Linked DNA regions of Cupriavidus metallidurans CH34. The protein of the gene in region 1 binds, or shares a complex with, the protein of each later gene. Links are inferred from orthologs where the notes say so. Each region holds a gene or a part of one and is shown on either strand. Other genes may lie near its edges.

Region 1 (7,125 bases):
GCAAAGATAAAGGTGGAAGTCCGCATTGCGCCGCAGCATTTGTCCGAGGGTCTGCGCGTCGGGGATGCCGTGCTCGTCATCGTAGTGCCACCGGACAGTGAGCCGTTCCGGATGATCCGCCACCAGCCTGGCGATGGCCTGCCCAAAGATGACGCTCGCGGCATCACGATTCGCATAGAAGAGCGTGATGTGGCGCGCGGTGGTGGCTAGTGCGGAGCGAATCATCGACAGGACTGGCGTGATGCCACTACCCGCCGCGCAGAACACCAGCGGCGCCGCGCCATCGTCACACACGAAGCGCCCGGTGGGCTCGCTCACGTCCAGCACGCTGCCGGGGCCCACGTTCGCGTGGAACCAGTTGGACACCCTGCCTTGCGCGACCCGCTTTACCGTCACCACCGGTAGCCCAAGGGACTCCGGCGCACTGGACAGCGAGTAGCTGCGCATCAGGGTTTCCCCGCCGACGTCCACCCGGAAGGTCAAATGCTGCCCCGCACGATATCGAAACGCGCCGCGCAGCGGCTCGGGTATCGCAAGCGCGAACGAACGTGCGTCTTCGGTCTCCGCAACCACATCGGCAACGGTCAGGCGATGGAACTGCATCCGCGTCTCCTCGTTCTGCGGAACCTGTATCGGGTCCTTGCATTAATCAGAAACAGAATTATTCTTCTGTTTATAGTCGGAAGCCCCCGCAAGAACAAGGCCGATCTTCCCGGCTCCGGCGCAGCAGGTCACGATGATCGGCCAAACCCCAAGGCAAGCCAAAGGAGACGTCATGACATCGATGCACCGTTACACCCTGCCTGTGGACCAGACCGGCTGGTCCGTCGGCAGCCAGGTAGCGACAGAGTTCAACTGGGAATACGACAATGGGTCGTCCAAGCTGCTGCAGCTCTACGAGACGAGCAAGAAACAGCAGTGGAACGCGAGCGACCGGATCGACTGGTCCCAGGAACTGGACCCGGAGAACCCGCAGGAACTCGATGACCGCATGATCCCGATCTACGGCACCAAGCTGTGGGACAAACTGGGCCATAACGACCGCATCGAGGTACGCCGCCACCAGCAGGCACATTCGCTGTCGCAGTTCCTGCATGGCGAACAGGGCGCATTGATGGTCTCCGCGCGCATCGTGCAGATGGTGCCTGGCATGGATGCCAAGTTCTACGCAGCCACGCAGACGATGGACGAAGCCCGCCACGTCGAGGCCTATTCGCGTCTGCTGCACGAGAAGGTCGGCCTGCTCTACCCCATCACGCCCGGCCTGAAGTCGCTGCTGGAAACCACGCTGACCGATTCGCGCTGGGACTTCTGCTACCTCGGGATGCAGGTGCTGGTGGAAGGGCTGGCGCTCGCCGCCTTCCAGCGCATTCGCGACTTCGCGAAGAACCCGCTGGCCGCTTCGATCAATGCCTACGTGATGCAGGACGAGTCGCGCCACGTCGCCTTCGGCCGCACCGCGCTGCGCGGCTACTATCCACAACTGACGGAGGCCGAACAACGCGAACGCGAGGACTTCGTGATCGAAGCCTGCCAGTTGATGCGCGAGCGCTTCGACCAGAAAGAAGTCTGGGGCCGGCTGGGCCTGCCCGAGGACGAATGCGCGCAGGCGGTACGCGATTCGGAAACCATGCGGCTGTTCCGCCAGCGCCTGTTCAGCCGGATCGTGCCGACGGTCAAGGACATCGGCCTGTGGAGCCAGCGCGTGCAGGACGCGTTTGCCGCCATGGGAGCGATCGAGTTCGCCAACGTCGACGTCGAGGCCCAGTTCGCCAACGATCACAAGGTGGCCGAGGAATTCGACGCGCGCCGCCATGTGATGGACACCATCAAGCAGGCCAGCGACAGCGCGCACTGAGTCCGTGCAAGTGAAAAAACCCGGCAAGTATTTGCCGGGTTTTTTTTCGTGCCAGAGATTCGCCGGCAAGCCGGCCTCTGCTCGTTAGCCTTGCAGCCGTCGCAGCGAGCGCTCGGGATGCTGACCCAGCCAGCTCATCACGAATCCCGTCAGCATCACCGCGCCGCCCAGTGCAAAGCCAAGTTCGTATCCATGGGCAAGGTCACCCGGATGCGCCTGCACGAACCATCCCATCGTGATCGGCGCGATGGCGCCCGCACAGGTGGAAATCGCGACATTGAGCGCGACGATGGCGCTGCGCTGCGCGTCGGGCGTAATCTCGGCCAGGATCGCCGGGCCGAACGAGAACACCATGTTCGGCAGCGTGGCGGCAGCGGTGAGCAATACCAGCCGATAAGGCGTCGGCATCGGCACGAACGCAGGCACCAGCAGGCCCAGCCCGCCCACGCCGACGCAAACGGCGCCGAACAGCACGCGGGCCACACGCGTGGATGCGCCACGCTGCAACATGCGCTGCGAGAGCCAGCTCAGCGTCATGCTGATGGGGATGCCCGCGGCAACCTGCAGGGCGAACACTTTGCCCGCGCTGATGCGATCGAAGCCGAGCGCCTGCTCCAGATATGAAGGAATCCAGGTCAGCACCAGCGCAAGGCTCCAGTACGCTGTGAAGCCGACGAAACAGGCAGACAGGATCGTGGGGTCGGTCAGCAGCTTGCGGTAAGGCACACGTCGCGGCAAGGTATCAGCGCGCGGGGCCCCGTCATCGGCGGCGGCCGAGCTCAGCGTGCCCTCGCGGCCGAAACAAAGCCAGCCCAGCCCCCACACCGCCGACGCAATCGCCAGCATGATGAAGTTGGTGCGCCATCCCCAGTTGTGCGAAACATAGGGCACAAGCAGGCCCGCCAGCAGCAGCCCAATGACCGCGCCCTGGTTGATCAGCGTCACCGGCAGATTGCGCTTGTCATGCGGGAACCACTTGAACAAGGCATGTGCCGAAACCGGAAAGCTCGGTCCCTCGCCAGCGCCCAGCGCCACCCGCGAGGCCAGCAGCACCCATGACTTCGTCGCGAAGGCGACCGGAAGCTGGACCACCGACCAGATGAACGCCATGCACAGCAGGATCCATCGCGAAGCCACCCGGTTGCCGATAAAGCCGACCACGACCGCTGACAGCGAGAACAGCCAGAAGAAGCTGCCGGCGATCACGCCGAAGCTCGTGGGCGTCAGATGAAAATCCTCCATGATCGGCACGGCCAACATGCCCAGCACGACCTTGTCGAGGAAGTTGATGGCGGAGAAGGCAGTCAGCCAGATGGCGATGGTCCATGCCTTGCGTGGCTGGTAGACATTGGACGGGCCGCTTTCCTCAGCCTCTTGCGGCAACACATTGCCTCGTGACGATGTCAACGCTTCTGCCATATTCGTGGTCTCCTTGCGTGCTCGCGCGCGCACCGGGGGCGCGCCGGAAGGCATGTGCCATCCGACCGGATTACGAACGGTAGTGCTATTTTTCGGTTCAGACAGCAGAGGGCAAATACTGATAGGGTTTCGCTCGAGAAACGCCTAACGCGAGACGCGCGATGACCGGAGGCTAGCGCTTGCTGCGGCGAGGCGTCGCGGAGGCGACAGGCGCGACTGCCTCAGGCAATCCGAGATAGCGGACCATCATGCGATCCAGGTGGAGCGCCAGAGCATCGTCATCGAGATGCAGCGGCCCCGGATCGTTGAGCAGGATGTTGGCGAGCGTGCCCACCATGAACTGCAGCGCGGCGCGGACTTCGAACTCCGCTGTGTCCTTGGGCCGATCGCCCAACTGCGCCGCGAGCGACGGCACGACCAGCCCGTAGATCCGCCGGTTGGCATCGCGCATCGGGTTGTCGCGCGCGTCACGCGCCGAGTAGTGCCGCAGGAATCCCCTGAACAAACCACGATTCAGCCGAAACTGGCTGACGTAGCTGCCGATGATGCGCTCGACGATCGCCTGCGCGGGGCCCGTCTGCCAGACAGGCTCCTCGTCGATCGAGCGTTGCATGACGTCCTCCGCCTCGCGCAACGCCACTTCGAGCACATAGCCGAGAAAGGCCTCCTTGTCCTTGAAACGCCCATAGAACGCGCCAATCGACGTGCCCGCCCTGGCAACGGTCTCGTTCAACGAAATGTCGTCGAGATTGCCGCGCTCCTCGGCCAGTGCGCGGCAGGCCGCCACCATCTTCTCCAGGCTCTTTTCGCTACGCGACTGCAACGGAGGACGTACCACCTCGTCGGCGCCTCGCTTGGCCGACCTGGCGCGGGATGCGGTAGCGGACCGGGTCGTGGGCTTGGTAGGCGTGGGCATGGCAGTGGGTGAAGACCGTTCGGGAACAGAGTGGATTATGCGGCAATTCACCCTGTACCAAACACGACGAACTGGCCTCCGTTCATCACCCTCGCCCCAAAGAAACAAGGCCCTCGCTAAGGAGGGCCTTGTTACTCAGCTTCGACTTGCCGAATTCGCTCAGGCGAAGTTCTTCGACGCGAAGTCCCAGCTCACGACGTTCCAGAATGCCTCGACGTACTTCGGACGAGCATTGCGGTAGTCGATGTAGTAGGCGTGTTCCCACACGTCGCAGGTCAGCAGCGGCTTGGCGTCGGTGGTCAGCGGGGTGGCGGCGTTGGAGGTCGACACCAGGTCCAGCGAGCCGTCGGCCTTCTTGACCAGCCAGGCCCAGCCCGAACCGAACGTGCCCACTGCCACCTTCGTGAATTCTTCCTTGAACTTGTCGAACGAACCCCACTTGGCGTTGATCGCGTCAGCCAGGGCGCCGGTCGGCTGGCCACCGCCGTTCGGCTTCATCGATTCCCAGTAGAACGTGTGGTTCCACACTTGGGCGGCGTTGTTGAAGATGCCGCCGGACGACTTCTTGACGATCTCTTCCAGCGATGCGCTCTCGAACTCGGTGCCCTTGATCAGGTTGTTCAGGTTCGTGACGTAGGTCTGGTGATGCTTGTCATGATGGAACTCCAGGGTCTCCTTGGAGATATGCGGAGCGAGGGCATCATGCGCGTACGGGAGAGAAGGGAGCTTGTGTTCCATTGTTCTGTCTCTGCGGTTTGTGGTGGGGAGAACTGCCGATTGTAGGTGACTTGCCAGACCCGCGCAAACGACGTCGGAAAGCCCCCTGCCCTCATGTTAGTTTCCCCGGCACAGGGCCGGGGGAGGTTGTCAGAAGCTCGCCAGCTTGGCCTGCACACCGGCGATTTCGATGTCGGCAACCCCGTCCGCCAGATGTGCTTCGACAATGCTGCCTGCACGCAACTCGACCGGCGACCGCAGGGCGCGGCCACGATTGTCAAGCAACACCGCATAGCCACGCTCAAGCGTTCGTTGGGGCGCCAGCAGTTCCAGCGCGCCCGACGCACGCGCCAAGCGTGCCGTCTCGCGCTCATGCCGCCGTGCGGCCGCAGCTGCCATGCGTGCCGCCAGGCGGCCCAGCTCCGCCTGCGCCGCACCAATGTCGGGCTTGCAGGCACGCCAGCGCATTGCCAGCACGTCCACGCGGTGGCGCTGTACGGCCACCGTATCGCGCAGTGCCGAGCGCATGTGCCGGGCCAGATTGTCGACCTGGGCGCGACGCTCCTGCAACTGCGCCTGCGGGCTGCGCAACCTGCGTCCGAGCCATTCCAGATGCTGCGCGCGACGCTCGAGTTGCCGGTCCATTGCCTGCGCCAGCGCATCACGGGCACGGCGCGTGGCCTGAAGCAGATGCGCGCGGTCGGGGCTCACCAGTTCCGCCGCGCCGGTTGGCGTCGGCGCGCGCACGTCGGCCACGAAATCGGCAATCGTGAAATCGGTTTCGTGACCGACACCGGAGACCACGGGCACGGCACACCGCGCGATGGCATGCGCCACCACTTCCTCATTGAACGACCAGAGGTCTTCGATGCTGCCGCCGCCCCGGCAGAGGATCAGCACGTCGCATTCGCGCCTCGCGCTGGCGGTGTCGAGCATCGCGGCGATTTTTTCCGCAGCGCCCGCCCCCTGGACTGGCACCGGATAGACGATCACCGGCACATGCGGGGCGCGGCGTTGCAACGTGGTCAACACGTCGCGCATCGCAGCGGCCTGCAGCGAGGTCACCACGCCGATCACACGCGGATGATCCGGAATGGGGCGTTTCCGCTCAGTATCGAACAGACCTGCCTGCGCCAGTTTTTCCTTGAGCCGCAAGAACGCCTCGTAGAGATTCCCGAGCCCGGCACGACGCATGGCTTCGACGCCGAGTTGCAGTTCACCACGCGCCTCATACATCGACACCAGCGCGCGCACCTCGACAGCCTCCCCTTCGCGTGGCGAAAAGTCGACATGCTGATTACGCCCGCGAAACATCACACAACGAATCTGCGCGCGTGCGTCCTTGAGCGAGAAATACCAATGCCCACTGGCCGCCCGCGTGAAATTCGAGATCTCTCCCCGGACCCAGGCGAGTGGAAAGCTGCGTTCGAGCACGCCGGCGATGGCGTGATTCAGTTCACTGACCTGGATCACATCACGGGTGCGCGTGGGCGGCTGAGACGGCATCGCGCGCGGAAAGTTCTCGTTGTCTGGCATGGTTCGCAGCCGCGCACGCGGCCTGGGATGGACATGTCCACAGCATACCGGCAATGTCAAGGGGCACCTCCCCCTTCACGCGCGCCTGGCCGCAATCCGCATGTTCTGGTGCAAGCCTTTGATTCTTATGATTTTTTGGACGGCGCAAAAAACAGGCAATGTAAGAGAAAACCTTACGCGTCAACGACTTACCGAAAGGCCCCTTGGCTTGTTCACAAAGTTATCCACAGAAGCTTTGGATAAATGATTTGTCAAGCGTCAATCCTGTGGATAATCGCGGCGATAGCGTCACGACTCAAGCTGCAGCAATGTCGGCCCCGCGAAATGTCCTCACCACGTCACGAGGGGCCGTGGCACCGCAAATGCCTATTTTTTGGGCAGCCAGTAGCAGGGCCAATCGAATCAACGGTTTACGTTGCTTCTCCCGTGCTTATCCACAATGCGTCCACAGTACTGTCCTGAACAGATGTGGAAAGTGACGGGGTTACCGGATCGACTGCCGGACCGGAGTCACACCTAAACTGCACATTTTTTAGGCAGACCTCGCTTCCCCCTTTCCGATCAAGGACTTAGCACGCTTTTCCGATAACTTTCCACAACCGATCCACAATCCTGTCCCGCGTCTGTGTGGAAAGTCGTCGCCACGCCCATCCAATGCGGTCGGAAGCGGTCGGAACAG
Region 2 (2,738 bases), 2.3 Mb from region 1 along the record:
CACGCGCTTCTCGCCCCGGGTACGGGCACCGAGCGCCATGCCCAGCGCCGCGGAAATCGACGTCGACGAATGCGCAGTACCGAAAGTGTCGTACTCGCTCTCGGCACGGCGCGGGAAGCCGGAGATGCCACCGTACTGGCGCAGCGTCGACATGCGGTCGCGGCGGCCAGTCAGGATCTTGTGGGGATAGCTCTGGTGACCCACGTCCCAGACCACGCGATCGTTCGGTGTGTCGAAGACATAGTGCAGCGCGATCGTCAGCTCCACCGTGCCGAGGTTGGACGACAGGTGCCCGCCGGTTTGCGAGACCGATTCGAGCACGTAGGCGCGGAGTTCCTCGGCCAGCGTGTCGAGCTGGCGACGGTCCAGCTTGCGCAGGTCCGCGGGGTCGTCGATTTTATTGAGCAGCGTGTAGGTCATGGTGTCCGTTCGGCCGCCGGATTCTGTGCGTCCGGCTTTTCAGTTCAGTTTGAGCGCAGCACGATCAGGTCGGCCAGTTCGGCGAGCCGGCCAGCGCGTGTGCCGAATCCCTCCAGCGCCTCGTGGGCGTCGGTGCGAAGCTGGGCAGCCAGCTCGCGTGCGGCATCCAGGCCAAGCAGCGATACGTAGGTCGGCTTGTCGTTCGCGGCATCCTTGCCCGCCGTCTTGCCAAGCGTTGCCGTGTCGGCAGTGACGTCGAGAATATCGTCCACGACCTGGAACGCCAATCCCACGGCCGCGGCATATCGATCAAGCGCCACAAGGCCGGCCTGGTCGATGTTTCCGCACAACGCACCCATGCGCACGCTGGCGCGCAACAGGGCGCCGGTCTTCATGCGGTGCATGCCTTCGAGCGCCTCGCGGGTCATGGCCTTGCCAACGTTCTGGAGGTCGATGGCTTGTCCACCGCACATGCCTATCGAGCCCGATGCCACGGCCAGTTCCGCCACCACTTTCAGGCGCGCTTCCGCAGCCAGAGCCGGGGTCTGGGCCAGCACGATAAACGCCTGGCTCTGCAGCGCGTCACCGACCAGCAGGGCCGTGGCCTCGTCATAGGCCTTGTGGACCGTGGGGCGTCCGCGGCGCAGATCGTCGTCGTCCATGCAGGGCATGTCGTCGTGGACCAGCGAATAGGCGTGAATCATCTCGACGGCGCATGCTGCGGCGTCGCAGGCCTCGGGTGTCGCACCGACCACCTCGCCCGCAGCGTGCACTAACAGGGGGCGCACACGCTTGCCACCGCCGAGCACAGCATAGCGCATCGCCTCATGGAGGGTGTATGGAATTGTGTCCGTGGAAGGTAGGGCCGCTTCCAAAGCGGCTTCGGTGCGGGCGCCCTGCGCCCGCATCCAAGTGGCGAAATCGCTCATTCGAAATCTGCGCTGTTGCTGTCTGCGTTGTTCTGGGTGCGCGACTCGCCGGCTAGCGGCTTCAGTGCGTCACCTTCGAGTACCTTGACCTGCTGCGCCACGCGCTCCAGGCTCTGCTGGCAAAAGCGCACCAGCTCGGCACCACGGCGGTAGGCGGCAAGCGATGCCTCGAGCGGCAGATCGCCGCTTTCCATGCTCGCCACCAGCGTTTCCAGCTCGGCCATCGCGGCCTCATAGGAAGCCGGCGGCACGCTGGCGGCCGGCGTATCTTCAGGCTGGACCGGGGCGGTCGTGGTTCTTGGCATGTCAGGCCTTCATCAGGGGAATCCGGGATTTTACGCCAATCCTGAGCTTGGTCGCAGAATCGCCTGACCGGCGCAATAGCCACACCGACCACATGGATATCTGCCTAGCACCGGGTTTTGACAGGGAAGTGACGTGTGCGGCCGGGTCGTCATTCGGAATGCGCCCGAAAGGGCACCTCCATGACGACCCGGGTCGACTTTTTCGCTAAAAAGGCAAAAAAATCAGGCCCTTAACTTTTTGGCTCGGGTACAATCCCGGGCTCGTCAGCGAGTTCCGCGCCGTTGCGTCCGCACCAACATGACCGCTCATACGCGGTGTGTCGGCGGGCACATTTTCCCCATCACCAACCCCGGGGAACCTGGCCGGATCCGGCTCGTCTGACACGGTTTCCCAAATCGATTCATATTTCGATGGTTGGGTTGTTCACTGCTTTCGCCTGTTATAGGGAGTGGGGATAATGTCCAATCTCAGCACCGCGCTCAAGCTGGCGCCGGCTGATTCGCAGTTGCCCGTAAATGTCTACTTTGACGAGGCACTGCATCAACAAGAACTGGAACTGCTGTTCAAGAATGGCCCCGGCTACGTCGGCCACGAACTGATGGTGCCGGAGACCGGCGACTTTCAGACGCTGGCCGCCGAGGACGAAGGCCGTATGCTGGTGCGCAACCCTGACGGCATCGAGCTGCTGTCGAACGTGTGCCGCCATCGCCAAGCCATCATGCTCAACGGCCGCGGCAATGCCAGGAACATCGTCTGCCCGCTGCATCGCTGGACATACGACCTCAAGGGTGGCCTGCTCGGCGCGCCGCACTTCGAGAAGCAGCCCTGCACGCACCTGAACCGCTCGCCGCTGCAGAACTGGAACGGCCTGCTGTTTGAGGGCAAGCGCGACGTGCGCGCCGACCTGGCAAAGCTCGGCGTGGCGCAGGACCTGAACTTCGACGGTTACAAGCTCGACCACGTGGAAGTCCACGACTGTGATTACAACTGGAAGACCTTCATCGAGGTCTATCTGGAGGACTATCACGTCGTGCCGTTCCACCCGGGCTTGGGCAGCTTTGTCTCCTGCGACGACCTCAAGTG

Evidence for each region. Proteins that work in one complex are often made in the same cells at the same time.
Region 2: the proteins of xseA (region 1) and RMET_RS13155 are in contact, whole or in part, in a cryo-EM structure (PDB 8TXR), measured with the Escherichia coli proteins. The link is inferred for Cupriavidus metallidurans CH34 from one-to-one orthologs.

What each region holds. Positions count from the first base shown.
Region 1 is NC_007973.1:572,151-579,275, reverse strand. Bases 4,254-7,125 are described here. They hold xseA (exodeoxyribonuclease VII large subunit), read right to left. Parts: upstream 6,447-7,125; coding sequence 5,061-6,446; downstream 4,254-5,060. Other genes in these bases: sodB (superoxide dismutase [Fe]), read right to left, coding at 4,353-4,931. Outside these bases: RMET_RS02745 (ferredoxin--NADP reductase), read right to left, coding at 1-603; RMET_RS02740 (ferritin-like domain-containing protein), read left to right, coding at 776-1,858; RMET_RS02735 (MFS transporter), read right to left, coding at 1,943-3,277; RMET_RS02730 (TetR/AcrR family transcriptional regulator), read right to left, coding at 3,450-4,193. UniProt on the Escherichia coli protein: Bidirectionally degrades single-stranded DNA into large acid-insoluble oligonucleotides, which are then degraded further into small acid-soluble oligonucleotides.
Region 2 is NC_007973.1:2,846,795-2,849,532, forward strand. It holds RMET_RS13155 (exodeoxyribonuclease VII small subunit), read right to left. Parts: upstream 1,655-2,738; coding sequence 1,346-1,654; downstream 1-1,345. Other genes in the region: dxs (1-deoxy-D-xylulose-5-phosphate synthase), read right to left, coding at 1-420; RMET_RS13150 (polyprenyl synthetase family protein), read right to left, coding at 465-1,349; RMET_RS13160 (aromatic ring-hydroxylating oxygenase subunit alpha), read left to right, coding at 2,113-2,738. UniProt on the Escherichia coli protein: Bidirectionally degrades single-stranded DNA into large acid-insoluble oligonucleotides, which are then degraded further into small acid-soluble oligonucleotides.